2 regions of the Streptomyces sp. NPDC012769 genome follow, and region 1 is predicted to be linked to the other one. Evidence: riboswitches for the same ligand, from Rfam matches in the RefSeq annotation. Region 1 holds a riboswitch; the other holds the start of a gene.
What was found. Region 1 has a riboswitch for glycine ahead of gcvT (glycine cleavage system aminomethyltransferase GcvT). Riboswitches for the same ligand answer to the same signal wherever they lie in the genome.
Positions count from the first base shown of each region.

Region 1 (14,188 bases):
AAGAAGACCAGGACGGTCGCGACGAGCGGCATGAGGAAGTAGCCGAGGTCCGTGAACGCGGCCGGGGGCACGGCGCCGATGATCAGGTCGCGCAGGAGGCCGCCGCCGAGGGCCGTGACCTCGGCGAGGACGGCGATGCCGAAGACGTCGAAGTTCTTGCGGACGGCGAGGAGGGCGCCGGAGATCGCGAAGACGAAGATGCCGACGAGGTCGAGGGCGTGTTGGACGGAGGGGTTGAACAGATCGTGGAGCACCGGCCCATTGTCCCGGTAGTGCGGCCGGGCCCCGCGCGGGCCGGAACCGGGGCGCGGCGCGGCGCCGTCAGCGAACGCGGCCGCGGCCGTACGACGCCGAGGCCCCCGCAGCCAGGTGGCTGCGGAGGCCTCGGGGCCGAACCGGTCAGGCCGAAGGCGCGTCGCCCTTCGCCGCCGGGGCCGCCGGGGCCTCGTCAGCCTTGTCGGCCTCGACGGCCTCGACGCCCTTGTCGGGCTTGGCTGCCTTGGCGGTCTCGACGCCATCGTCAGCCTTGTCGGACTCGGCAGCCTTGTCGGACTCGGCAGCCTTCGCCGACTCCTCCGGCTCCTCCGACTCCTCCGAGCCCTCGGATCCGCCCGCCCCCGCCGGTACCGCGTCCGCCAGCTCCGCCGCCGGGGTCGTCGGGGAGGTCAGCGGGGTCGCCTCGGCCGGGTCCGGGGTGATCTGGGCCGGGATGACCACCGCGTCCGTCGTGCCGGTGCGCTGGATCGTGCCGTCGTGGATCTCGCGCGCGAAGTGGCAGGCCACCTTGTGGCCGCCGCCCACGTCCGTCAGCTCGGGGCGCTCCGTCGCGCACCGCGACTCCTGCTTCCACGGGCAGCGGGTGTGGAAGCGGCAGCCCGTCGGCGGGTTCGCCGGGGAGGGCAGGTCGCCGTGGAGCAGGATGCGCTCGCGGCGGTCCTCGACCTCCGGGTCCGGGACCGGGACCGCGGACATCAGGGCCTTGGTGTACGGGTGCATCGGCTCCGCGTACAGCGCGTCGCTCGGGGCCTCCTCCACCAGCGAGCCGAGGTACATCACGCCGATGACGTCCGAGATGTGCCGGACCACCGCGAGGTCGTGGGCGATGACCAGGTAGGTCAGGCCCATCGACTCCTGGAGCTCCTCGAGCAGGTTGATGACCTGGGCCTGGATGGAGACGTCCAGGGCGGAGACCGGCTCGTCGCAGATGATGACGTCCGGTTCCAGGACGAGCGCCCGCGCGATGCCGATGCGCTGGCGCTGGCCGCCGGAGAACTCGTGCGGGTAGCGGGAGAGGGCGTTGGTGGGCAGGCCCACCTTCGCGAGGATCTCCCGGATCTTCTCCCGCCGCTCCTCCTGGTTCGCCCCGATCCCGTGCGCGGCCATGCCCTCGCTGAGGATGGACTCGATGTTCTGCCGCGGATTGAGGCTGCCCAGCGGGTCCTGGAAGACCATCTGGAGCCGGCGGCGGAACGAGCGCAGGTCCTTCTCGGAGAGCTTGGCCACGTCCGTGCCGTCGAGGACGACCGAGCCGTCCGTGAGGTCGACCAGGCGCAGCACCGCACGGCCCAGCGTCGTCTTGCCGCAGCCCGACTCGCCGACCAGGCCGTACGTCTGGCCGGCTTCGACCGACAGCGACACGCCGTCGACGGCGTAGACGTGGCCGACCGTACGGTCGAAGAGGATGCCCTTCTTGACGGGGAAGTGGACCTTCACGCCGTCGAGTTCGAGCAGGCTCATGCCGGGACCTCCGTGGTGGCCAGGACCGGGTTGACGCAGCGGGCGCGGTGTCCGGCCTCGCGTGGTTCGGTCAGTTCGGGGGTGCCGGTGAGGCACTCCATCTCGTACCGGTCGCAGCGCGGGGCGAAGGCGCAGCCGTCGGCCCAGGCGATCTGGTCGTTGATGGACCCGCGGATCGGGTGGAGCGGTTCGCCGCGCGGCGCGTCGAGCCGGGGGATGGAGCCGAGCAGCCCGTGGGTGTACGGGTGCGTGGGGTGGGCGAACAGCTCGCGGCGGGCGGAGGACTCGACGACCTTGCCGGCGTAGAGCACGTTCACCTCGTCGCACAGGCCGGCGACGACACCCAGGTCGTGGGTGATCATCAGCAGCGCGGTGCCCTCCTGGTCCACGAGCTCCTTCAGGAGCTCCAGGATCTGGGCCTGGATGGTGACGTCGAGCGCGGTGGTCGGCTCGTCGGCGATGAGCAGGCGCGGGGCGCAGGCCACGGCCATGGCGATGAGGGCGCGCTGCCGCATGCCGCCGGAGAGCTGGTGCGGGAACTCCTTGAGGCGCCTCGTCGGGTCCGGGATGCCGACCCGGTCGAGCAGGTGGGCGGCCTCCTTGCGGGCGGCCTCGCCCTTCAGGCCCCGGTGGCGCTGGAGGATCTCGGTGACCTGGACGCCGATGGGGATGACCGGGTTCAGCGAGGACAGCGGGTCCTGGAAGATCATCGCCAGGTCGCGTCCGCGCAGGTCGCGCATCTTGGACGGGCTGAGCTTCAGCAGGTCCGTGCCGTCGAAGTCGGCGCGCCCGCCGAGGGTCACGCCCTTGGAGGGGAGCAGACCCATGAGGGCGAGCGAGGTGACGGACTTGCCGCAGCCCGACTCGCCGACCAGGCCGACGACCTGGCCCTGGTCGACGCCGAAGGAGACGCCGTTGACCGCACGGACGTCCTTGCGGCCGCGGCCGCCGAAGGTGACGGTGAGTTCGTCCACGGTGAGCAGTGGCATGACATCAACCTCGCAGCTTCGGGTCGAGGGCTTCGCGCATGGCCTCGCCGAGCAGGGTGAAGCCGAGGGCGGTGATGATGATGCCGATCGCCGGGAAGGCGCTCATCAGCGGCGCGTTGTCGAAGAACCGCTGGGCCTGGGAGAGCATGACGCCCCACTCCGGGACCGCCGGGTCGGGGTTGCCGAGACCGAGGTAGGACAGCGCCGCTGCCTCGATGATGGCGGTGGCGAGGCTGAGCGTCGCCTGGACGATCACCGGACTCAGCGAGTTCGGCATGATCTGGGTGAGGACGATCCGCCGCTTGCGGATGCCGAGGGAGCGTGCGGCGAGCACGTAGTCGCTGCCGCCCTGGGCGAGCATCGAACCGCGCAGCAGGCGGGCGAAGATCGGCACCTGCACGACACCGACGGCGATCATCACGGTGGTGAGGGACTGGCCCATGACCGCGGCGATCGACACGGCGAGGAGCAGCGAGGGCAGCGCCAGCATGATGTCGGTGAAGCGCATGATGACGGAGTCGATCCGCTGTCCGGTGCGTCCGCCGAGGGTGGCGGCGGCGCCGGAGACCGCGCCGACGACCGCGCCCGCGACGAGGCCGATGAGCATGGAGACGACACCGACGAGCAGGGTCTGGCGGGCGCCCACGAGGAAGCGGGAGAAGGTGTCCCGGCCCAGGTGGTCGAGGCCGAACCAGTTGTCGGCGCGGGGGCCGACGAACTTGCCCTGGTTGGGGAAGACCTCGCCGCGCCAGGTCTGTTCGACCGGCCCGTACGGGGCGACCCAGGGGCCGATGACGGCGACCAGGACGAACAGCGCGATGATCGCGGCGCCGATGACCGCCATCTTGCTGGAGCGCAGTCGCCGCATCGCCTCGCGCCACAGGCTCGCGCCGCTGGCGTGCTCGGACGTGGCCGTGAGCTGCGCGAGGCGGTCGATCTTCGACGTGTTGGTGGATACCAGGCTCATCAGTGCACCCGCACCCTCGGATCGATGACGCTGTACATGAGATCGACCAGCAGGTTGATCAGGACGTACACCATCGCGATGAACATGATGAAGCCGACGAGCACCGGGTAGTCGCGGGCGTCGATGGCGGTACGGATGAAGGAGCCGATGCCGCCGAAGGAGAAGACGGACTCGGTGAGGACGGCGCCGGACAGCAGGCTTCCGGTGAGCAGGCCGACGGCGGTCACCACGGGCAGCAGCGCGTTGCGCAGGATGTGGCGGCCGCGGACGACCCGGCGCTCCAGGCCCTTGGACTCGGCGGTGCGGACGTAGTCCTCGCCGAGGACCTCCAGGACGCTGGCGCGGGTCATGCGCACGATGACGGCGAGCGGGATGGAGGCGAGGGCGATCGCGGGCAGCACCAGGTGCATGATCGCGTCCCAGCTGGCGTCGAGCTCGCCGGTGAGCACGCCGTCGAGGACGGCGAAGCCGGTCACGCTGGTGGCGTCCAGGCCGGTGGACTGGCGGCCGAAGCTGGGGAAGATGCCGAGCTGGACGGCGAAGACGCCCTTGAGGAGCAGGGCGAGGAAGAAGACCGGGATGCAGATGCCGATCAGCGAGCCGGAGACCGAGGCCACGTCGAGCCAGCCGCCGCGCTTGCGGGCGGCGAGGTAGCCCATCGGGATGCCGAGGACGACGGCGATGAGCATGGCGGCGATGCTGAGTTCCACCGTGGCGGGGAAGCGCAGCACGAATTCGTCCCAGACCGGCTGTCCGGTCTGCACGGAGGTGCCGAGGTCGAGTTCGAAGAGCCGCTTGAGGAAGCGTCCGTACTGGACGTAGAGCGGCTGGTCGAGTCCCAGCGCCCGGTTGATGCGCGCCACGTCGGCTTCGGTCGCCCGCTCGCCCAGGATCGCTGAGGCGGGTCCGCCGGGCAGTCGGTTCAGCCAGACGAAGAGCAGAACCGACAGGCCGAGCAGGGTGGGTATCAGCTGGAGAAGTCGTCGTACGACGAGTCGCAACACCCCGCGTGCCCCTTTCTTGCGTACGAGAGTCGGATGCGGGTCCGCCCGGCCACGTGTCGTGCCTACGTGGCCGGGCGGACCGCTTGCGGTGTGTTACTTGAAGGAGACCTCGGCGAAGTTCTCCTGCGTCAGCGGGGAGACCTTCGGCGGGTTGACGTTCTTGCCGAACGCGATGGCCGGCGGCGAGGAGGTCAGCGGGAGACCGGGCAGGTACTCCATGATGGCCTCGTTGGCGGCCTTGTAGAGGTCGGTGCGCTTGGACGGGTCGCCCTGGAGCGAGCCGGCCTTCACCGCGTTGAAGACCTTGTCGTCCTTGAAGCCCCACTGCTTGTCGGGCTCGGCGAACCAGGTGCCGATGAAGTTGTAGCCGTCGTTGAAGTCACCGGTCCAGCCGAGCATGTGCAGGGCGCAGGAGCCGGCCTCGACCGCGTCCAGGTAGTCCGGGTTCCACTTCAGCGGCTTCGGGGTGACCTTGATGCCGGCCTTCTCCAGGTCGGCCTTGATCAGCTCGAAGATGTCCTGCGGCGCCGGCATGTACGGGCGGGTGACCTCGGTCGGGTAGCACATCTCGATCGAGAGGTTGCTGGCACCGGCGGCGGCGAGGAGCTGCTTGGACTTGGCCGTGTCGAAGGGGTACTTCTTCACGTTCTCGGAGTAGCCGGCGACGGTGTGCGGCATGAACTGGGTCGCGACCTTGCCGCCCTCGGGCAGCTGGGTCTTGACGATGTTCTCGCGGTCGACGGCGTGCGCGATGGCCTGGCGGACCTCGGGCTTCTGCAGCGCCGGGTTCTTGGTCTGCGTCATGCCGAGGTAGAGCAGGTTGAAGACGTCACGGGTCGGCACCTGGGCGCCCGCGGCCTCCAGCGTCTTGATGTCGGCGGGAGCGACCAGGTCGTAGCCGTCGATGTCACCGGCCTGCAGCGCCTGACGGCGGCCGTCCTCGGTGTCGATCGTGCGGATGACCAGGTTCTTCACCTTGGCCTTGTCGCCCCAGTAGTCGTCGAAGCGGGTCAGGGAGACTTCCTTGTTGCCCTTGTTCCACTTCGCGATCTTGTACGGGCCGGTGCCGGCGACCGTGCCGGCCTCCTGGCTGTACTTGGGGTACGTGATGGCGTCGCCCTTGGCGGTCGCCTCCTGCTTCTCGTACTCCTTGATGGCCTTCGGCGAGTGGATCGCGAGGGCCTGGAGCGAGAAGCCGCCGGGCAGGTTGGCGGAGGGCTTGAGGACCTCGATGACCGCCGTGTTCTCGTCCTTGGCCGTGCAGGACTTGTAGTTCGGCGCGGGGGCTTCCTTGTCCTCGTTCTTCGCGAAGCCACCCATGATGTCCTGCCAATAGGTGGAGATCGCGCTGGACTGGTAGGTGCCCTTCCAGTTGAACCAGTGGTCGTAGTTCGCGCAGACCGCGGCGGCGTTGAACGCCTCGCCGTCGTGGAACTTCACGCCCTTGCGCAGGTTGAACGTCCAGACCGTGCCCTGGGGGTTGCTCGACCAGGTCTCGGCGAGCCCGCCGACGAGCTTGCTGCCTCCGGACTCGTGCTCAAGGAGCGCTTCGAAGGCCTGACGCGTGACCCGGAAGGTCTCGCCGTCGGCCGCGAGGGACGGGTCGAGGGAGGCAGGGTCACCGGGGGCGCCGAAGACGAAGGTGTCCTTCGCCCCGTCCTTGTCCCCGTCCTTGCCCCGCTCGCTCGCGCAGCCAGTGGCGATGAGGCCGACCGTGAGGGTCGCCGTCAAAGCCCGGGCCGCCCGGGACTTGAATATTCGCATGGGTCCACCCCTGGGTCGCCATGTGTGGTCTTGACCGGCCGAACGCTACTGGCGAGTGACGCGGCAGAGAACAGTCCGCATAGCGGTGATACCAACCTGAGACCCGGACAGTTGCCAAAACGGTCCGATGCGGGACATCGCAGCGCGCCCGCCGGGAAGCGGAGGCAAAACCTCTGTTTGGCAAGGGATTTCGGCGACGTTTCCGCGGGGCGTCCCCGGGTGGCGCGGGTGTTTCAGCGGTGTTGCGCGGGCGGGTAGCCGTATCCCGGCTGGTGAGACGGGGCGGCGTGGGCCTCGCGGTCGTAGAACGGGCGGGCGTGGGCGCCCAGCCACATCGCGACCGGGTCGTACGCGTCGGACATCGTCACCGTGGAGACCGGCAGGCCGTCCGGGACGGCGGCGACCGTCTGGTGCATCATCGCGCGGACCGCCTCGACGGAGGCCGGCGAGGAGTCGTACAGGTCGAGGCCGATGGCGAGGTACGGGGAGCCGAGCGCGGGCTGCACCCAGGCGCGGCGCAGCGAGCGGACGGCGGGGGTGCGGTGGGCGTTCTGGGTGAGCAGGGCGTAGAACTGCGGGATCTCCAGGGCGGGCTCGGAGAGCCGCAGCGGGCCGGCGGGCATCCGGTCCAGGCCGGTGGCGATGCGGCGCAGGTCGGCCCAGGGGATGCCGACGCCGCCGCCGGGGGCGTGCGGGTTCAGCCAGATGCCCCAGCGGTCGGGGTAGAGGGCGCGGGCGATCTCCAGGCCGGTGACGAGCTCGTGGGCGCGGTTCCAGCCGGAGGCGGCGAGCTCCTGGGCGGAGGTGACACAGGGGGCGTAGCCGTAGCCGTCGACCTCCATGTTGCCGTACTGGGCGTCGGGGGATCCGGGGGCGCCGTGCCAGAGCAGCATCCAGACCTCGGAGCCGGCGAGGGCGTGCAGCAGCTGCTCGTACGCGTCGTGGCGTCCGGGTGCCACCTGGCGCAGCATGTGCTCGACCTGTCCGGTCGCAGCGGTGCCTGACGCGCTCACCCTGGGTCCCGCCCCTCTTGTCGTACGGCTCGGTTGCTCGTTGCTCGGTTCTGAATCAGTTCAGCTTAAACAGGGGGACCGTCACACGGCGGCGCGCTGGAAGAAGGGGCGCACCTTGTCCAGCATCCAGTCGGCGACGGGGTCCTGGGCCACGTCGAGCAGGATGAGGTTGACCGGCCAGGCGACCTCGACCCGGCCGAGGGCGCGGCCGAGGGCGTCGAGCGGGGCGGTGCGGTCGGCGTCGGGGTGGAGGAGCTGGACGCCGACGAAGAGGGCGGGTTCGGTGCCCTCGACGCTGGCGAGGGCGCGGCGGGCGGTGGCGACCGTGCCGACGGCCTCGAACTCGGCGGAGGCGGCGGCGAGGAAGTCGACCGGGTCGTCCTGCCAGTCGGGCTCGAAGAGGCGGACGCGGCCGCCGCTGGCGGGGCCGTCGAGCGGGGTGCGGCCGGTCCGGCAGAGCTCGGCGACGGCGGGCGGGGGCAGCGGGACGCCGACGGTGCCGCCGGGGTTCACGGCGATGCCGAGCTGCGGGGGCAGGCCGCGGGCGAAGTCGCGGGCGGGGGCGACGGTGAACGACATGTGCTCGCCGACGCAGGCGAGGAACTGTTCGTGGGAGCTGAAGACGGGTACGTAGGCAAAGCCGCCGATCTCCAGGGTGGGCAGGTCGAGGTCGGGGCTGTCGGGGCCGCCGCCGTTGGGCAGGGGCACCCAGACGGGGCTGCGGCCGAGGACCTCGACGAGCCGGCCTCCGGCGGCGGGGTTGCCGAGCGAGGCGGCCAGTACTTCCTCGAGCTCATTGCCCGGCCACGTCACGTCCACGGTTCTCGTCGTCCCCTTCCGGCCCTTCCGGCACCTGCTGCGGTCGGCCTGATCCGCCGGACAGGCCATACGCACCTTAATGGCGGCACGCCGCCCCTGTGACCCAGAAGGACGCCGGGAGGGCGGGAGTGGTTCACGCCACGTCGTGACTCGCCGTGTCGCGGAATCCGATCCTGCGCAGGGCGTCGGCGGCGTCCCGGTCGAGCAGGGTGACCGAGGCGCAGCCGGGCGGCAGGGTGCCGCTCTCGGCGGTGCGGACCAGGCGGCCGACGGCGCGGCGGTGCCGGGCGAAGGCGTAGCCGGAGACGCCGCGGCCGCGGGCCCGCTGGCCTGCGCGGGCGGTGTCGGGGTCCACGTCCAGCAGGATCAGGTGCAGGGCGGCGCCGCGCCGCCCGGCCTCGCGAGCGAGCCAGCCGCGCACCCAGGACTGGGTGCCGCAGTCGTGGACGATCACCCCGGCGCCGGAGCGCAGGGCGCGGCGGAGGCCCGCGTAGTGCGCGAGGCGGGCGAGGGGGCGCCAGAGGGCGTACGGCAGGAAGCGGGGCAGCCGGGCCTCCCAGCGCTCGCGGGTGTGCTGGGAGTCGATGGCGCGGCCCTCGGCGGCCCGGTCCATGAGCGTGGACTTGCCGGCTCCGGGCAGCCCGGAGACCACGACGACGTCACCGGCGGCGAAGGTCAGCACCCGGGGGCTGCGGCCGCCGCGCTCGCGCAGGTCGCGCAGCAGCCGGGCCCGGCGCCGGCTCCTGACCCGGTCGCGGGCGCGGGCGCGTGCGGCCGCCCGCTGGACCGGTATGCCCGTGTTCGTCGCGTAGGCGCCGGTGCGCTGGATGGTCATCGTCTGCTCCCCCTGTCGGGCCTGCCGGGACCCTGCCCACGAAGTGTAAAGAAACGGTAATGGGACACAAGCGATTTGCCCGGCGGACCCGCCGTGCAATGATGAGCGCGCCACGCGCTCGCACGAGCGCGCACAACCACATATCGGCCGCTCGAATCCGCGCGGGAGAGTCCCGGTTCGCCAGGCGCAGTCGCGCCGTGCGTCCGGGCGCCGAAGGAGCAAGAACCTCCCTTGAATCTCTCAGGCCCCGTACCGCGTGGATGAGGCAGATCTGAAAAGCGGGCCGCACCTGTCGCGGCCCCACCCAAGGTGCAAGCCGGGGATGCCCTCGGTGAACCTCTCAGGTTCCATGACAGATGGGGAGGATCGTCCTCACCGTCATGCACGTCGTGCCCCGCACGCCTGGGACCCGGGAGCCACCCCATGAGCACTGCCCCCCGTCTGACCGCCCTCGATGCCCTGCATCGTTCGCTGGGCGCGACCATGACCGACTTCGCCGGCTGGGACATGCCGCTGCGCTACGGCAGCGAGCGCGACGAGCACAACGCCGTACGGACCCGGGCGGGCCTCTTCGACCTCTCCCACATGGGCGAGATCACCGTCACCGGCCCGCAGGCCGTGGACCTCCTGGACTACGCGCTGGTCGGCAACATCTCGACGGTGGGCAACGGCCGGGCCCGCTACACGATGATCTGCCGGGAGGACGGCGGGATCCTCGACGACCTGATCGTCTACCGCCTGGGCGAGACGGAGTACATGGTCGTCGCCAACGCCTCCAACGCCCAGGTGGTCCTGGACGCCCTCACCGAGCGCTCCGAGGGCTTCGACGCCGAGGTCCGCGACGACCGTGACGCGTACGCGCTGATCGCCGTGCAGGGCCCGGAGTCCCCCGGCATCCTGAAGTCCCTCACCGACGCCGATCTGGACGGTCTGAAGTACTACGCGGGCCTGCCCGGCACGGTCGCCGGCGTGCCCGCGCTGATCGCCCGGACCGGCTACACCGGCGAGGACGGCTTCGAGCTGTTCCTGAAGCCGGAGCACGCCGAGGGCGTGTGGAAGGCGCTGACCGAGGCGGGCGCGGGAGTCGGCCTGATCCCCTGCGGCCTGTCCTGCCGTGACACGCTCCGCCTGGAGGCGGGCATGCCGCTGTACGGCCACGAGCTGACCACCGCGCTCACCCCCTTCGACGCGGGCCTGGGCCGGGTCGTGAAGTTCGAGAAGACCACCAACGAGGGCCGCTTCGTCGGCCGCGAGGCGCTCGAGAAGGCCGCCGAGCGCGCCGAGACCGCCCCGCCGCGCAAGCTGGTCGGCCTGATCGCCGAGGGCCGCCGGGTCCCGCGCGCCGGCATGTCCGTCGTGGCGAACGGCGAGGTGATCGGCGAGATCACCTCCGGCGCGCCGTCCCCGACCCTGGGCAAGCCGATCGCCATGGCCTACGTGGACGCGGCCTTCGCCGCGCCCGGCACCGAGGGCGTCGGCGTGGACATCCGGGGCACCCACGAGCCGTACGAGGTCGTGGCGCTGCCGTTCTACAAGCGTCAGAAGTGACAGGCGACTGACAGGGATAGGCCAGAAGTGACGTTTCCCTCGTCGATTCGTCTCATTCTGCATCTCACCCCGCAAGACCCACGTTCATCAGCACTCCCCCGATCCAGGAGAATCAGGTCATGAGCAACCCCCAGCAGCTTCGCTACAGCAAGGAGCACGAGTGGCTGTCGGCCGTCGAGGACGGCGTCGCCACGGTCGGCATCACCGAGCACGCGGCGAACGCGCTCGGCGACGTCGTCTTCGTCCAGCTCCCCGCCGTCGGTGACACGGTCACCGCCGGCGAGTCCTGTGGCGAGCTGGAGTCCACGAAGTCCGTCAGCGACCTGTACGCCCCGGTGACCGGCGAGATCGTCGAGGCCAACCAGGACGTCGTCGACGACCCCTCGCTGGTGAACTCCGCCCCGTTCGAGGGTGGCTGGCTGTTCAAGGTGCGCATCGCGGACGAGCCGGAGGACCTGCTCAGCGCCGACGAGTACACCGCCTTCACCGCCGGCTAACCGAGACCCCCCAGGGATCGAAACATGTCGCTTCTGAACACCCCTCTCCACGAGCTGGACCCGGACGTCGCCGCCGCCGTCGACGCCGAGCTCCGCCGCCAGCAGTCCACCCTCGAGATGATCGCCTCGGAGAACTTCGCTCCGGTCGCGGTCATGGAGGCCCAGGGCTCGGTCCTCACCAACAAGTACGCCGAGGGCTACCCGGGCCGCCGCTACTACGGCGGCTGCGAGCACGTCGACGTGGCCGAGCAGATCGCGATCGACCGGATCAAGGAGCTGTTCGGCGCCGAGTACGCCAACGTGCAGCCCCACTCCGGCGCCTCCGCCAACCAGGCCGCCCTCTTCGCGATCGCCCAGCCGGGCGACACGATCCTCGGCCTGGACCTGGCCCACGGCGGCCACCTCACCCACGGCATGCGCCTGAACTTCTCCGGCAAGCAGTTCAACGTGGTCGCCTACCACGTGGACGAGGCCGGTCTGGTCGACATGGCCGAGGTCGAGCGCCTCGCCAAGGAGCACCGCCCCAAGGTGATCATCGCGGGCTGGTCCGCCTACCCGCGTCAGCTGGACTTCGCCGAGTTCCGCCGGATCGCCGACGAGGTCGAGGCCTACCTGTGGGTCGACATGGCCCACTTCGCCGGCCTGGTCGCCGCCGGTCTGCACCCGAACCCGGTCGAGTACGCGGACGTGGTGACCTCCACCACGCACAAGACGCTCGGCGGCCCGCGCGGCGGCATCATCCTGGCGAAGAAGGAGTTCGCGAAGAAGCTGAACTCCTCGGTCTTCCCCGGCTTCCAGGGCGGCCCGCTGGAGCACGTGATCGCGGCCAAGGCCGTCTCCTTCAAGGTCGCGGCCTCGGAGGAGTTCAAGGAGCGCCAGCAGCGCACCCTGGACGGCGCCCGGATCATCGCCGAGCGCCTGGTCCAGGACGACGTCAGGGAGCACGGCGTCTCCGTGCTGTCCGGCGGCACCGACGTGCACCTGCTCCTGGTCGACCTGCGCGACAGCGAGCTGGACGGCCAGCAGGCCGAGGACCGTCTCCACGAGGTCGGCATCACGGTCAACCGGAACGCCGTTCCGAACGACCCGCGCCCGCCGATGGTCACCTCCGGTCTGCGCATCGGCACGCCGGCCCTCGCCACCCGCGGCTTCCAGGCCGAGGACTTCCGCGAGGTCGCCGACATCATCGCCGAGACCCTGAAGCCCGGCTTCGACGCCGCGGCCCTGGGTGCCCGGGTGACCGCTCTGGCCGAGAAGCACCCGCTGTACCCCGGCCTGAAGTAATTTCGTACCCTTTTGTTCTGCGGCCGGTCCTCGGCCGTTGGTACGAAAGCTCCGGGGCACCGCGCACACTGGACAGTGAGCGCGGTGCCCCACCCCCTTTACCGCCCTGCTCGCATTTCCTGCTCGTTCTGCACCACCCCGGCAGACAACGGCGTCGCCCCCACAAGGAGTCCCCCGTGGCCATCTCGGTCTTCGACCTGTTCTCGATCGGCATCGGTCCGTCGAGCTCCCACACGGTGGGCCCGATGCGCGCGGCCCGCATGTTCGCCCGCCGCCTGAAGAACGAGGGCCTGCTGGCCCACACCGCGTCGATACGGGCGGAGCTGTACGGCTCCCTGGGCGCCACCGGCCACGGCCACGGCACGCCGAAGGCGGTCCTGCTCGGCCTGGAGGGCCACTCACCGCGCACGGTGGACGTGGAGAGCGCCGACGACGAGTTCGAGCGGATCAAGCAGAGCGGCCGGATCAACCTGCTCGGGGCGCACGAGATCCCCTTCTCCTTCGACGACGACCTGATCCTGCACCGGCGCAAGGCGCTGCCGTACCACGCCAACGGCATGACGATCTTCGCGTACGACGCCGCGGGCGCCCCGGTCCTGGAGAAGACGTACTACTCGGTCGGCGGCGGCTTCGTCGTGGACGAGGACGCGGTCGCGGGCGAGAACCCGATCATCCCGGACGACACCGTCCTGACGTACCCGTTCCGCACCGGTGACGAGCTGCTCCGCCTCACCAAGGAGACCGGTCTGTCGATCTCCTCGCTGATGCTGGAGAACGAGAAGGCCTGGCGCACCGAGACGGAGATCCGCGAGGGCCTGCTGGAGATCTGGCGGGTCATGCAGGCCTGTGTCTCGCGCGGCATGTCCCGCGAGGGCATCCTGCCCGGCGGCCTCAAGGTCCGCCGCCGCGCCGCGACCTCGGCCCGCAAGCTGCGCTCCGAGGGCGACCCGGCCGCGCACGCGATGGAGTGGATCACCCTCTACGCGATGGCCGTGAACGAGGAGAACGCGGCGGGCGGCCGCGTGGTCACCGCCCCGACGAACGGCGCGGCCGGCATCATCCCCGCCGTCCTGCACTACTACATGAACTTCGCGGCGGGCGGTGCCTCGGAGGAGGAGAAGGAGGACGGCGTGGTCCGCTTCCTCCTCGCCGCCGGCGCGATCGGCATGCTCTTCAAGGAGAACGCCTCCATCTCCGGCGCCGAGGTCGGCTGCCAGGGCGAGGTCGGCTCGGCCTGCTCCATGGCGGCGGGCGCCCTCGCCGAGGTCCTCGGCGGTTCCCCCGAACAGGTCGAGAACGCGGCCGAGATCGGCATGGAGCACAACCTGGGCCTGACCTGCGACCCGGTCGGCGGCCTCGTCCAGATCCCGTGCATCGAGCGCAACGGCATGGCGGCGGTCAAGGCCGTCACCGCGGCGCGGATGTCGATGCGCGGCGACGGCAGCCACATGGTCTCCCTCGACAAGGTCATCAAGACCATGAAGGAGACCGGCGCGGACATGAGCGTGAAGTACAAGGAGACGGCGCGCGGCGGCCTCGCGGTGAACATCATCGAGTGCTGAGGCCGCCGAAGGCGGGCCCGGGGACGATGCGGGCCCGCCCCGGGGTCAGTGCGAGGGGTCGAAGAAGGCGGACGCGCGGGTGAGGGTGGCCGGGTCGGATTCCAGGTCGCCCGCGCGGTGGGCGCGGGCCAGCAGGGCGCCGCGCCACTCCATGCCGAGGTAGTCGGCG
Region 1 is NZ_JBIBCP010000004.1:573,525-587,712, reverse strand. Features, by position in the region: gene ACFY7C_RS23900 (trimeric intracellular cation channel family protein) at 1-254, opposite strand, end outside; gene ACFY7C_RS23895 (ABC transporter ATP-binding protein) at 400-1,737, opposite strand; gene ACFY7C_RS23890 (ABC transporter ATP-binding protein) at 1,734-2,726, opposite strand; gene ACFY7C_RS23885 (ABC transporter permease) at 2,731-3,693, opposite strand; gene ACFY7C_RS23880 (ABC transporter permease) at 3,693-4,697, opposite strand; gene ACFY7C_RS23875 (ABC transporter substrate-binding protein) at 4,791-6,461, opposite strand; gene ACFY7C_RS23870 (enhanced serine sensitivity protein SseB C-terminal domain-containing protein) at 6,695-7,474, opposite strand; gene ACFY7C_RS23865 (enhanced serine sensitivity protein SseB) at 7,556-8,293, opposite strand; gene ACFY7C_RS23860 (AAA family ATPase) at 8,427-9,128, opposite strand; glycine riboswitch at 9,281-9,393, shown strand; gene gcvT (glycine cleavage system aminomethyltransferase GcvT) at 9,552-10,676, shown strand; gene gcvH (glycine cleavage system protein GcvH) at 10,796-11,173, shown strand; gene glyA (serine hydroxymethyltransferase) at 11,198-12,457, shown strand; gene ACFY7C_RS23840 (L-serine ammonia-lyase) at 12,634-14,019, shown strand; gene ACFY7C_RS23835 (flavodoxin family protein) at 14,065-14,188, opposite strand, start outside.

Region 2 (14,188 bases), on a different contig from region 1:
CGGGAGATCCTGCCGCTCTGGCTGACCGTCGCCCTTTTGGCCCGCGAGCTGATGCTGCTGGTCATGGTGGGAATCCTCCGCCGGCACGGGTATCCGCCGCCGCAGGTGAACTTCCTCGGCAAAGCTGCCACATTCAACTTGATGTACGCGTTCCCGCTGCTGCTGCTCAGTGACGGAAACGGATGGCTGGCGTCACTCGCCGAAGTTTTCGGGTGGGCCTTCGCCGGATGGGGTACAACTCTGTATTGGTGGGCAGGGATCCTCTACGTGGTCCAGGTCCGTCGACTCGTGAAGGCGGATACCGCGGCCGATTGAGCCCGTCCGTCTGCCGAGCAACGGCGCCGGCATGAACGAGGACGCCCCAGGGCCCGTTGAGCGGACAGGCACAGTCGGCAGGACCGTCGTCTCTTCAAGGAGGACGCTTCCGACATGAAGGCCGTCGTGATGGCCGGTGGTGAAGGCACCCGCCTTCGCCCCATGACCTCGAGCATGCCCAAGCCTCTTCTGCCGGTGGTCAACCGGCCGATCATGGAGCACGTCCTGCGACTGCTCAAGAGGCACGGTCTCAACGAGACCGTCGTCACCGTGCAGTTTCTCGCCTCGCTCGTCAGGAATTACTTCGGGGACGGCGAAGAGCTCGGAATGGAGCTCACCTATGCGAACGAGGAGAAGCCGCTCGGCACCGCGGGGAGCGTGAAGAACGCCGAGGAGGCGCTGAAGGACGACGCCTTCCTCGTCATCTCGGGCGATGCGCTCACCGACTTCGACCTCACCGATCTGATCGCCTTCCACAAGGAGAAGGGCGCTCTCGTCACGGTCTGTCTGACCCGGGTGCCCAATCCGCTGGAATTCGGCATCACGATCGTCGACGAGGAAGGAAAGGTCGAACGATTCCTGGAGAAGCCCACGTGGGGGCAGGTCTTCTCGGACACGGTGAACACGGGCATCTACGTCATGGAGCCCGAGGTCTTCGACTACGTCAAGGCGGATGTCCCGGTCGACTGGTCGGGTGATGTCTTTCCGCAGCTGATGAAGGAAGGCAAGCCCATCTACGGCTATGTGGCCGAGGGCTACTGGGAGGACGTCGGCACCCACGAGAGCTACGTGAAGGCGCAGGCCGACGTCCTCGAGGGCAAGGTCCAGGTCGACATCGACGGCTTCGAGATCTCCCCCGGGGTCTGGGTCGCCGAAGGGGCCGAGGTCCATCCCGACGCCGTGCTGCGCGGGCCGCTGTACATCGGCGACTACGCCAAGGTCGAGGCCGGGGCGGAGGTCCGGGAACACACCGTGATCGGCTCCAATGTGGTCGTCAAGAGCGGTGCCTTCCTGCACAAGGCCGTCGTCCACGACAACGTCTACATCGGGCAGCAGAGCAATCTGCGCGGCTGCGTCATCGGCAAGAACACCGATGTGATGCGGGCGGCCCGGATCGAGGACGGGGCGGTCATCGGTGACGAGTGCCTGATCGGTGAGGAATCGATCGTGCAGGGCAACGTCCGGGTCTACCCGTTCAAGACGATCGAGGCCGGCGCCTTCGTCAACACCTCCGTCATCTGGGAGTCCCGCGGGCAGGCGCATCTGTTCGGGGCGAGAGGCGTCTCCGGCATCCTCAACGTGGAGATCACGCCCGAACTGGCGGTGCGGCTCGCCGGCGCGTACGCGACCACGCTGAAGAAGGGTGCGACCGTCACCACGGCCCGTGACCACTCCCGGGGTGCGCGAGCGCTCAAGCGGGCGGTGATCTCGGCCCTGCAGGCCAGCGCCATCGACGTACGCGACCTGGAGAACGTGCCGCTGCCGGTGGCCCGGCAGCAGACGGCACGAGGCAGCGCCGGCGGAATCATGGTGCGGACCTCGCCGGGTGTGCCGGACTCCGTCGACATCATGTTCTTCGACGAGCGCGGCGCGGACCTGTCGCAGGCGGGGCAGCGCAAGCTCGACCGGGTCTTCGCACGTCAGGAGTACCGGCGGGCGTTCCCCGGCGAGATCGGCGACCTGTCCTTCCCGGCCAGCGTCTTCGACTCGTACACCGGATCGCTGTTGCGGAACGTGGACACCTCCGGGATCGCCGAGGCGGGTCTGAAGGTGGTCGTGGACGCGTCCAACGGCAGCGCCGGGCTCGTTCTGCCGAGCCTGCTGGGTCGGCTCCAGGTCGACTCGCTCACGATCAATCCGGGCCTGGACGAATCACGGCCGACCGAGTCTGCCGAGAGCCGGCGGGCCGGTCTCGTGCGGCTCGGGGAGATCGTGGCGTCGGCGCGGGCCGCGTTCGGTGTGCGGTTCGACCCGGTGGGCGAGAGGCTGTCGCTCGTCGACGAGCGGGGCCGGATCATCGAGGACGACCGGGCGCTGCTGGTGCTGCTCGACCTGGTGGCGGCCGAGCGCAGATCCGGGCGGGTGGCGTTGCCGGTGACGACCACGAGGATCGCCGAGCAGGTCGCCGCGTACCACGGCACCCAGGTGGAGTGGACGACGACCTCGCCGGACGATCTGACGAGGGTCGGCCGGGAGGAGTCGACGATCTTCGGCGGCGACGGCCGGGGCGGATTCATCGTTCCGGAGTTCAGCAGCGTCTTCGACGGCGCCGCGGCCTTCGTCCGGCTGATCGGTCTGGTGGCGCGGACCCAGCTCACCCTGAGCCAGATCGACGCGCGGATTCCGCGGGCCCATGTGCTGAAGCGGGACATCGCGACGCCGTGGGCGGTCAAGGGGCTCGTGATGCGCCGGGTGGTGGAGGCGGCCGGGGACCGGTCCGTGGACACCACCGACGGGGTGCGGGTGGTCGAGGCCGACGGGCGCTGGGTGATGGTGCTGCCCGACCCGGCGGAGGCGGTCACCCATCTGTGGGCGGAGGGCCCGGACGACGCCTCGGCGCAGGCCCTGCTCGACGAGTGGTCGGCGGTGGTGGACAGCGCGGGCCACTGAGTGACCGGTCCCCGTAGGGGTTGAGAGAGCCGGGAGGCACCGGGCGGTACCTCCCGGCTCTTCGGAGGGGCCATTCGGCGGTAGGGCGTGCGACGTGCGACGATGTGCGGCATGTCGCAGCAGCCCCCCGTTCGGAGCACAGGAACGCCCCCTCCGCGGCCGGACGCGTCCATGTCGCTGCTGAACAACGTGATCGACCACGCGCTCGACGACGGGTACGCGGAGGCGTCGGCCCGGCGCGCGGCCGAGGGCGGTGGCCTGCCCCGTACGATCCGGGCCAAGCTCGGTCTCGCGGTCGGCCTGGTGCTCGCGGCCGCCGTGGTGACGCTGGGTGCGGCCGAGGCGCGGGTGTCCGCGCCGGTGGTGGCCAAGGAGCGGCAGGAGCTGATCGACCGGATCGAGTCGGAGACCTCGGCGGCCGACCGGCTGGAGCAGGACGTCGAGCGGATCCGTGACGAGGTGGGGGAGCGGCAGCGCAAGGCGCTGGAGCAGCACGGGGGTGACCAGGCCGAGCTCGTGGCGCTGTTGTCCGGGGCGACGCCGGTCCACGGGCCGGGCGTCAGGCTCGTCGTGGACGACGCCAAGGGCACCGACACGGGGGGCGGCGGGCCGCGGGAGAGCAGTGGCTTCTCCGACACGGGGCGGGTGCGCGACCGGGACATGCAGCGGGTGGTGAACGGCCTGTGGGAGTCGGGCGCGGAGGCGGTCGCGATCAACGGGCAGCGGCTGACGGCGCTGTCGGCGATCCGAGCCGCGGGTGACGCCATACTGGTCGACAACAAGCCGCTGGTGCCGCCGTACACGATCCTCGCCGTGGGCGACGGGCAGCGGCTGAGCACCGCGTTCCAGGACAGCGCCGACGGGCAGTATCTGCACGCGCTGCAGGAGAACTTCGGGATCCGTACGAGCATCTCGGCGGAGGGCGATGTGCGTCTGCCGGCCGCGCCGAGCCTGATCGTACGAACAGCAGAGCCGAGGGGAGCCGGGGCGAAGGCCACCGGGCAGGCCACGGCCGACACAGGGAAGGGCACATCTTGATCGCCGTACTGGGCCTGATCGTGGGAGTCGTGGTCGGACTGTTGGTCCGGCCCGAGGTTCCGGCGGTGGTCGAGCCCTATCTTCCGATCGCCGTGGTCGCCGCCCTCGACGCGGTCTTCGGCGGGCTGCGGGCCATGCTCGACGGGATCTTCGTCGACAAGGTCTTCGTGGTGTCGTTCCTGTCCAACGTGGTCGTGGCCGCGCTGATCGTCTTCCTCGGCGACAAGCTGGGCGTGGGCGCGCAGCTGTCGACCGGCGTGGTCGTGGTCCTCGGCATCCGGATCTTCTCCAACGCGGCCGCCATCCGGCGGCACGTGTTCCGGGCGTGAGGCCGATGAGCGAGAACGACAAGAACCCGGCGCAGGAGCCGGAGGAGTCCCGGCCGCAACCCCGGCCCGAGCCGCAGCCGCGCCCGGAGCCGCAGGGGCGGCACGTGCCGTTGCCGCAGCCGCAGCCGCAGCCGCAAGGCCAGACGCCGTCTCAGCCGCAGCCGCAGCCTGCGGCGCCGGCCGGTCCTTCGGCGCCGGCGGCGGCCGAGTCCGGGGTCACCGGCCGTCAGCGGCTGGCCGCCAGTCTGTGGCCGCCGCGGGTGAGCCGGGCCCAACTCATCGTGGCGCTGCTGCTGTTCGTGCTCGGTCTCGGGCTCGCCATCCAGGTGCGGTCGACCAGCGACAACAGCGCGCTGCGCGGTGCCCGCCAGGAGGACCTGGTGCGCATCCTCGACGAGCTCGACGACCGGACCCAGCGCCTGGAGGACGAGAAGACGCGTCTGGAGAGCCAGCGCTCGGAGCTGGAGTCCAGCTCGGACCAGGCCGAGGAGGCGCGTCGGCAGACCCAGGAGAAGGAGCGGCAGCTCGGCATCCTGGCCGGCACGGTCGCCGCCGAGGGGCCGGGGATCACGCTGACGATCACGGACTCCACGGGTGCCATCGAGTCGGACATGCTCCTCGACGCCATCCAGGAGCTGCGGGCGGCGGGCGCGGAGGCGATCCAGGTCAACGACGTGCGGGTGGTGGCGGACAGCTATTTCTCGGGCAGCGGACGCGATATGCGGATTGATGGAACGCAGGTGGCCGCTCCGTACGTCTTCAAGGTCATCGGCAAGCCGGAGGATCTCGAGCCCGCGCTCAACATCCCCGGCGGTGTCGTCCAGACATTGGAGAAGGAGCAGGCCACGGCCACGGTGCAGCGTTCCGGGAAGATCGTCGTCGACGCCTTGCGGCCTGCGAAGCGGCCTGACTACGCTCGGTCGTCCTCGCAGTGAGGCGGGGGTCGATGACGGTCGCGCGGCAAGGGCATGACCTTGCGGGGGGTCGCCGCACCACATGGGTGGTGCGTGGTGGAAACTGTCGAGTGGATACGGACGTTGTGAAGATGTCCGGGTCGGCAGGTGTGTTCAGTCAGGGTTCGTCCTGCCCCACGGGCGGGTCTGTTTCGGTCAAGGGGAATCGCCCGTGAAGTTGTTTGCGAAGTTGTTCGGCAAGAGCGGACGCGAGGACGGCGGCAACGCCAAGCATCGCGCGCCGCGTCACGCGCAGGGTGAGGAACAGGGCGGCGAGCGCCCCCTCTTCCGCGATGAGGTCGGTGGACCGGGTGGCGACATTCCGGGCACACAGGGCGCGTCTTCTGTTGACCCTGCCGGTGCCGCGCGCATAGGTTTCGGAGAACCATCAACCTCAGGTACGGGTGGAGGGTTCGTCCCCGACCCGTACGCGACCCAGACCTCCGCGGGGCAGCCGCGGCAGGAGGACGCGTCCATGCCGGTGTGTACGAGGTGCGGTCACCGCAATACGGCCGACAGCCGCTTCTGCTCCCACTGCGGCGCGCCGCTGCGCGGCGGGGTGGCCCCGGAGCGCGCTTCCGAGACGACCTCGACGATCTCCATCTCGGGGCTCGAGGCCTACGACTCGGAGGTCACCGGTCAGACCGCGCTCCCGGCGCTGCCGCCCGAGGCGCTCGCCGCCGTCGAGGCGCTGCCGCTCGGTTCGGCGCTGCTGATCGTGCGGCGCGGTCCGAACTCGGGCAGCCGCTTCCTGCTGGACGGCGAGCTGACCACGGCCGGCCGCCACCCGCAGAGCGACATCTTCCTGGACGACGTGACCGTGTCGCGTCGTCACGTGGAGTTCCGGCGCGGGCAGGACGGCACCTTCACGGTGTCGGACGTCGGCAGCCTCAACGGCACGTACGTCAACCGGGAGCCGATCGACTCGGTCGTGCTCTCCAACGGTGACGAGGTGCAGATCGGCAAGTACCGGCTCGTCTTCTTCGCGAGCCAGCGGGGCGTGTGACGCTCCGGAGAACCTTCAGGGAAGGTCCATGCTGCGTACACCGACGGGCGGTGCCGGACTCGGCACCGCCGCCGCGGGCGACCGGCTGTTCAGCATCGGGACGGTGCTGAGCCAGCTGCGCGACGAGTTTCCCGAAGTGACCATCTCCAAGATCCGGTTCCTGGAGGCCGAGGGGCTCGTCGAGCCCCGGCGGACGGCTTCCGGCTACCGGAAGTTCAGCCCGCAGGACGTGGAGCGGCTCGCCCAGATCCTGCGGATGCAGCGCGATCACTATCTGCCGCTCAAGGTGATCCGCGAGCATCTCGACGCCCTCGCCCGGGGCGAGCAGATCAGGCTTCCCTCGCCCAGCCCCCAGCGGGACCTGCTGGACGGTGCCCTGGAGGCGGACGCCGAGCGGCCCACGGCGGCCAGGATCGGCCGGGCCGAGCTGCTCGCCGCCGCGGAGGTGACCGAGACCGAGCTCGCCGAATGGGAGTCGTACGGCCTGGTTGCCCAGGCGGACGGCGGCGGCTACGACGCCGAGACCGTGACCGTCGCCAAGCTCGTGGCGGACCTGGGGAGATTCGGTCTGGAGCCCCGGCATCTACGGGCGGTCAAGGCGGCCGCCGACCGGGAGGCCGGTCTGGTCGAGCAGATGGTGGCGCCGCTGCGCAGGCACCGTAATCCCCAGACCAGAGCCCATGCGGAGGCGACCGCGAAGGAGCTCGCCGGACTCTCCGTACGGCTCCACGCGGCACTGGTCCAGACCGCGCTCGGACTCCGTCTGCAGTGATCTCGGACCGGCCCGACTACCCAAACCGGTCGGGCACGTCCTAGGGTTGCTGTGTGAACGAGCTCGACGTTGTGGGTGTCCGGGTGGAAATGCCCTCCAACCAGCCGATCGTGCTCCTGCGTGAAGTGGGAGGCGACCGCTACCTTCCCATCTGGATCGGACCGGGGGAGGCGACCGCGATCGCCTTCGCCCAGCAGGGCATGGCCCCGGCCAGGCCGCTGACGCACGACCTCTTCAAGGACGTCCTGGAGGCCGTGGGGCAGGAGCTCACCGAGGTCCGCATCACGGATCTGCGGGACGGCGTCTTCTATGCCGAGCTGGTGTTCGCCAGCGGTGTGGAGGTGAGCGCCCGGCCGTCCGACGCGATAGCGCTGGCGCTGCGCACGGGAACGCCGATCTACGGCAGTGACGGTGTGCTCGACGACGCGGGGATCGCGATTCCGGACGAGCAGGAGGACGAGGTGGAGAAGTTCCGCGAGTTCCTCGACCAGATCTCGCCGGAGGACTTCGGGACCGGCAACCAGTAGGCCGTCAGGTCGTCGCCGGAGAGCGCCCTCGGAGCATTCGAGTAGCCTTTCCCCGGAGTGGGGTACGCGAAACCACTCTCAGGGTGATTATCACTCGGCGTGCCGAGTGTGGCGATCGTTGACGCACCCCGAGTGACTGCCTACCTTCGTGTGGGCAGGTCAAGGACGGAGGGTCGGCGTGATGAGCAGCGGCGACGGTACGGCAGGGGGCTTCCTGGGGCGTGCCCCCGGGGAGAAGGGCCCGTATCCGCTTCACGGGAGCGTGGGCGACTTCGGCACGGACGAGGGCGCGGACGCGGACGTGGGCTCTGACGCCATCGGTTACCGCGGCCCCACGGCCTGTGCGGCGGCCGGCATCACCTACCGCCAGTTGGACTACTGGGCGCGCACCGGTCTCGTCGAGCCGAGCGTGCGGCCCGCGTACGGCTCCGGGACCCAGCGGCTCTACAGCTTTCGTGACGTCGTCGTCCTCAAGATCGTCAAGCGTTTCCTCGACACCGGGGTCGCCCTGCAGAACATCCGGGCGGCGGTGCAGCACCTGCGGGCCCGGGGCTTTCGCGATCTGGAGCGGATGACGCTCATGAGCGACGGCGCGACCGTCTACGAGTGCTCCTCGCCGGACGAGGTCGTCGACCTGCTCCAGGGCGGGCAGGGCGTCTTCGGCATCGCCGTCGGAGTGGTGTGGCGGGACGTCGAGGCGGCGCTGTCACAGCTGCACGGCGAGCGTGTGGACACCGGCGAGACGCTGATCGGGCACAACCCGGCCGACGAGCTGGCGCGCCGGCGCCGGGACCGGGCCGTCTGACCTTCCGGGCCCCGGCCCGGATCGGAGCGGCCCGTACGCGCGTGCGGGCCGATTGTCAGTGGCGTAGGGCAGCATCGGAACCGTGAGAGCCGCGCCCACGATCCTGCATCTCGACATGGATGCCTTCTTCGCCGCCGCGGAGCAGGCGTCGAAGCCGAGCCTGCGCGGAAAGCCCGTGGTGGTGGGCGGGCTCGGGCCGCGCGGGGTGGTCGCCACCGCCTCGTACGAGGCGCGGCGCTTCGGGGTCCACTCGGCGATGCCGATGGCGCAGGCGCGCAGGCTCGCCCCGAACGCGGCGTATCTGGTGCCGCGCTTCGCCTTCTACCGGGCGATCAGCGGGCAGGTGATGGAGCTGCTCGGGCGGCTGTCGCCGCTCGTGGAGCCGCTCAGCCTCGACGAGGCGTTCGTCGACCTGGAGGCCGGGGGAGTGGCCGAGGACAGCGCGGGAGCGCGGGCGGCGGGGGAGCGGCTGCGTCGCGACATCCTGGCCACGACCGGTCTGACCGGCTCGGTGGGGCTGGCCGGCTCCAAGATGCTCGCGAAGATCGCCTCGGAGGAGGCCAAGCCGGACGGTCTCGTGCTGATCGAGCCGGGCACGGAGCGCGAGCTGCTCGGGCCGCGATCGGTGCGGATCATCCCCGGCATCGGTCCGGCGACCGGGGAGCACCTGCGGCGGGCCGGGATCATCACGGTCGCCGATGTGGTGGAGGCGGGCGAGGACGAGCTCGTACGGCTGCTGGGGCGGGCGCACGGCGGCTCGCTGTACCGGATGGCCCTCGGGCACGACGACCGGCCGGTGGTGGCCGAGCGGGACGCCAAGTCGGTCTCGGTGGAGGACACCTTCGACGTGGACCTGCACGACCGGCTGCGGATCCGGCTGGAGGTCGAGCGGCTCGCGGAGCGGTGTGTGGCGCGGCTGCGGGGGTCGGGCCACTCGGGGCGGACGATCGTCCTGAAGGTGCGGCGGTACGACTTCTCGACGCTGACGCGGTCGGAGACGCTGCGCGGGCCGACGGACGATCCGGTGGTGGTGAAGGAGGCGGCGGCGCGGCTGCTCGACCTGGTGGACACCACCGGTGGCGTGCGGCTGCTGGGGGTCGGGGTCAGCGGCCTCGCCGACTACACGCAGGAGGACCTGTTCGCGCAGGCCGAGGCGGAGCAGGCGGAGCTGGCCCAGGCGGCGCGGGAGGCGGGGGAGCCGGGGGAGTCGCGGGATCCGGCGACGGCTTCCGAGGCGGTGGCCGCCGCGGTGCCGGCCGCGCCCGCGACGGCCACGGAGACCGCGGAGCGGCGCTGGGCCGCCGGGCACGACGTGCGGCACGCCGTCCACGGGCACGGGTGGGTGCAGGGCAGCGGCGTCGGGCGGGTCACCGTCCGTTTCGAGGAGCCGGGCTCGGCGCCCGGTCGGGTGCGGACGTTTCCGGTCGACGACCCGGAGCTCGAGCCCGCGGACCCGTTGCCGCTGGTCCCGGGAGGGGCTACGGGAGCGGCGGCCTGACCTCACGGCCCCGGCGGCGGCCCGCGCGGCCGGTGGCCCGGTCGCCCGGTGCCGGTCCGGCGGCCGTCAGGCACCCGCGCGGCCGGTGGCCCGGTCGCCCGGTGCCGGTCCGGCGGCCGTCAGGCCTCCTCCTGGCCCGCCAGACGGCCGAAGTCGCGGTCCGGGGTGTCCTGGGGCGCGGGAGGCAGTGCGAGGCTGTAGTGGCGGTAGAGCTGGAGTTCCTGTTCGGGCGAGAGGTGACGGCCGACGCCGAAGTCGGGGGCGTCCTTGATGAGGGAGCGCTCGTACGGGATGTGGAGGGCCTCGCCCACCAGCTCGCTCGGCTCCAGGGGGACGAAGGCGTCGCGGCTGAAGAGGCCGGTGCGGACGGCGGCCCATTCGGGGACTCCGGTGGCGTCGTCCAGGTACACCTCGTCGACGGTGCCGATCTTGTGCCCGTTCCGGTCGTAGGCCTTGCGGCCGATCAGGCTGCGCGGATCGATATCGGTCTGCACGGTCCCTCCAACGGGTCGCAACTGCGCTACACCCCTACGAAAGTGCACATCTGGGATGTCGGCCACTTGAGCGATGGGAGACGGAACGGCGCTGGTAGGCTGGCTGTGGCTGTCGACCCCGCGCGGGAGAGTCCTCCGGAGAATCCTTTCGGAGGCGCCGAAGGAGCAAATCCTCCCCGGAATCTCTCAGGCCCCTGTACCGCGCGGACGAGGTCACTCTGGAAAGCAGGGCGGGCGTCGACGGCATCCGCTCTCACCGACGGTGAAAGCCGGTCCTCCGTCAGGCGGGCCGGTGAAGCTCTCAGGTTTGGATGACAGAGGGGGAGGCCGTCCGGGCACCCGCGCCGTGGTGCCCCTCGCAGGTCGTGACGACCAGGAGGCCCCCGCACATGACCGCCAACCGCACCCCGCTCGCCGAGCTCGAGCAGGGCATCCCCTTCGAGCAGCGGCACATCGGACCCGACGCCGAGGCGCGGGCCAAGATGCTCGCCCAGGTCGGTTACGGCTCCCTGGACGAGCTCACCGCCGCGGCCGTTCCGGACGTCATCAAGAACGCCGAGGCCCTGGGCCTGCCGGCCGCCCGCACCGAGGCCGAGGTCCTGGCCGAGCTGCGCGCCCTGGCCGACCGCAACCAGGTCCTGGCGCCGATGATCGGCCTCGGCTACTACGGCACCTTCACCCCGCCGGTGATCCTCCGCAACGTGATGGAGAACCCGGCCTGGTACACCGCCTACACCCCGTACCAGCCGGAGATCTCGCAGGGCCGCCTGGAGGCGCTGCTCAACTTCCAGACCGTGGTCGCCGACCTGACCGGCCTGCCCACCTCCGGCGCCTCGCTGCTCGACGAGAGCACCGCCGCCGCCGAGGCCATGGCGCTGTCCCGCCGGGTCGGCAAGGTCAAGAACGGTGTCTTCCTCATCGACGCCGACGCCCTGCCGCAGACCATCGCCGTCATCGAGACCCGCGCCGAGCCGACCGGTGTCGAGGTCGTCGTCGCCGACCTGTCCGCCGGCATCCCGGCCGAGGTCGCCGAGCGCGGTGTCTTCGGCGTGCTCATCCAGTACCCGGGCGCCTCCGGTGCGATCCGCGACATCAAGCCGGTCATCGACCAGGCCCACGAGCTCGGCGCGATCGTCACCGTCGCCGCCGACCTGCTCGCGCTCACCCTGCTCGCCTCGCCCGGCTCGCTGGGCGCGGACATCGCGGTCGGCACCACCCAGCGCTTCGGTGTCCCGATGGGCTTCGGCGGCCCGCACGCCGGCTACATGGCCGTCCAGGACAAGCACGCCCGCTCCCTGCCCGGCCGCCTCGTCGGAGTCTCCGTCGACGCCGACGGCAACAAGGCCTACCGCCTGGCCCTGCAGACCCGCGAGCAGCACATCCGTCGCGAGAAGGCCACCAGCAACATCTGTACAGCGCAGGTGCTCCTCGCCGTCATGGCCGGCATGTACGCCGTCTACCACGGCCCGGACGGCCTGAAGCAGATCGCGCAGCGCACCCACCGCTACGCCGCGATCCTCGCCGCCGGTCTGCGCGCCGGAGGCGTGGAGCTCACCCAGGGCGCCTTCTTCGACACCCTCACCGCCCGTGTCCCGGGCCGCGCCGACGCCGTCGTCGCCGCCGCCCGCGAGGGCGGTGTGAACTTGTACCGCGTCGACGCCGACCACGTCTCGGTCTCCTGCGACGAGACCACCACCCGCACCCAGGTCGCCGCCGTCTGGACCGCCTTCGGCGTCACCGCCGACATCGAGGCCCTGGACGCGGTCACCGAGGACGCGCTGCCCGTCGACGCGCTGCGCACCGACACGTACCTGACCCACCCGGTCTTCCACGCGCACCGCTCCGAGACCTCGATGCTGCGCTACCTGCGCAAGCTGGCCGACCGCGACTACGCGCTCGACCGCGGCATGATCCCGCTCGGCTCGTGCACGATGAAGCTGAACGCGACCACCGAGATGGAGCCGGTGACCTGGCCCGAGTTCGGTCAGATCCACCCGTTCGCGCCGGTCGAGCAGGCGCAGGGCTACCTCACGCTCATCACCGAGCTGGAGGAGCGCCTGGCCGAGGTCACCGGCTACGACAAGGTCTCCCTCCAGCCGAACGCCGGCTCCCAGGGCGAGCTCGCCGGTCTGCTCGCGGTCCGCGCGTACCACCGGGCCAATGGTGACGACCAGCGCACCGTCTGCCTCATCCCGTCCTCCGCGCACGGCACCAACGCCGCCTCCGCCGTGATGGCCGGCATGAAGGTCGTCGTCGTCAAGACCGCCGACGACGGCGAGGTCGACGTCGAGGACCTGCGGGCCAAGATCGAGCAGTACCGCGACGAGCTGTCCGTGCTGATGATCACCTACCCGTCCACGCACGGCGTGTTCGAGGAGCACGTCTCCGAGATCTGCGGCCTGGTGCACGAGGCCGGCGGCCAGGTGTACGTCGACGGCGCCAACCTCAACGCCCTGGTCGGCCTCGCCAAGCCGGGCCACTTCGGCGGCGACGTCTCGCACCTGAACCTGCACAAGACCTTCTGCATCCCGCACGGTGGCGGCGGCCCCGGCGTCGGCCCGGTCGCGGTGCGCGAGCACCTCGCCCCGTACCTTCCGAACCACCCGCTCCAGCCCAGTGCGGGCCCGGAGACCGGCGTCGGCCCGATCTCGGCCGCCCCGTGGGGCTCCGCGGGCATCCTGCCGATCTCCTGGTCGTACGTGCGCCTGATGGGCGGCGAGGGCCTCAAGCGCGCCACGCAGGTGGCCGTCCTCGCGGCGAACTACATCGCCAAGCGACTGGAGCCGCACTACCCGGTGCTGTACACGGGCCCGGCCGGTCTGGTCGCCCACGAGTGCATCGTCGACCTGCGCCCGCTGTCCAAGGCGACCGGCGTCAGCGTCGACGACATCGCCAAGCGACTGATCGACTACGGCTTCCACGCGCCGACGATGTCGTTCCCGGTGGCCGGCACGCTGATGATCGAGCCCACCGAGTCCGAGGACCTCACCGAGATCGACCGCTTCTGCGACACGATGATCGCGATCCGGGCCGAGATCGAGAAGGTCGGCTCCGGCGAGTGGCCGGCCGAGGACAACCCGCTGCGCAACGCCCCGCACACCGCGGCCGCGCTCGGCGGCGAGTGGAACCACCCGTACACCCGCGAGGAGGCGGTCTTCCCGGCCGGCGTCTCGACCGCCGACAAGTACTGGCCGCCGGTCCGCCGGATCGACGGGGCCTTCGGCGACCGCAACCTGGTCTGCTCCTGCCCTCCGCTGGACGAGTACGACAACTGAGCCACGACGACTGACCGACGACGGCTGAGCGACGACGACGGAACATGAGTCGAGGGCTGGCCCGGAGGATCCTCCGGGCCGGCCCTCGGGCTTTTCTCAGGCCGCCGTCGTCACCCGCGCCGCGGTCAGCGGGCGGTGCGGGGCGATGATCCGCCCGTCCGGCAGCAGCTCACCGGTGTCCTCGAAGATCAGGACTCCGTTGCACAGCAGGCTCCAACCCTGTTCCGGGTGGTGCGCCACGCGTCGGGCGGCCTCCCGGTCGGCGGAGTCGGCGGTGGGACAGGCGGGCTGGTGCTGGCACATGGGTGGGTTCTTTCGCTGCGTCGTGGTGGATGTCCTGCGGCTCTTCGTAGGCATGGCCGCCCCCGTAGGTCGGTTCGGTTCCGGTCCCAGTCTTGCCCCAAGGACGGCGTTCCGCAGGGATTTCGCGGCAGCTCGTCCTCTCCGGGGAAGACGCATCACCCGCAGGGGCGGTTCAGGTCAACCACCCCCTCTCTTCGGGGGGTTCGGGGTGGTCCCAGTGGGCTAGTCCGAACGGGAGCCTCCTCGGACAGCAGTGCGCCCCG
Region 2 is NZ_JBIBCP010000003.1:523-14,710, forward strand. Features, by position in the region: gene ACFY7C_RS15350 (CDP-alcohol phosphatidyltransferase family protein) at 1-315, shown strand, start outside; gene ACFY7C_RS15355 (sugar phosphate nucleotidyltransferase) at 430-2,925, shown strand; gene ACFY7C_RS15360 (DUF881 domain-containing protein) at 3,037-3,963, shown strand; gene ACFY7C_RS15365 (small basic family protein) at 3,960-4,292, shown strand; gene ACFY7C_RS15370 (DUF881 domain-containing protein) at 4,298-5,227, shown strand; gene ACFY7C_RS15375 (FHA domain-containing protein) at 5,289-6,251, shown strand; gene ACFY7C_RS15380 (MerR family transcriptional regulator) at 6,280-7,023, shown strand; gene ACFY7C_RS15385 (bifunctional nuclease family protein) at 7,077-7,550, shown strand; gene ACFY7C_RS15390 (MerR family transcriptional regulator) at 7,732-8,355, shown strand; gene ACFY7C_RS15395 (DNA polymerase IV) at 8,438-9,853, shown strand; gene ACFY7C_RS15400 (PRC-barrel domain-containing protein) at 9,973-10,347, opposite strand; glycine riboswitch at 10,461-10,559, shown strand; gene gcvP (aminomethyl-transferring glycine dehydrogenase) at 10,737-13,622, shown strand; gene ACFY7C_RS15410 (DUF5999 family protein) at 13,719-13,925, opposite strand.
Region 2: another riboswitch for glycine. It lies ahead of gcvP (aminomethyl-transferring glycine dehydrogenase); the one in region 1 lies ahead of gcvT (glycine cleavage system aminomethyltransferase GcvT).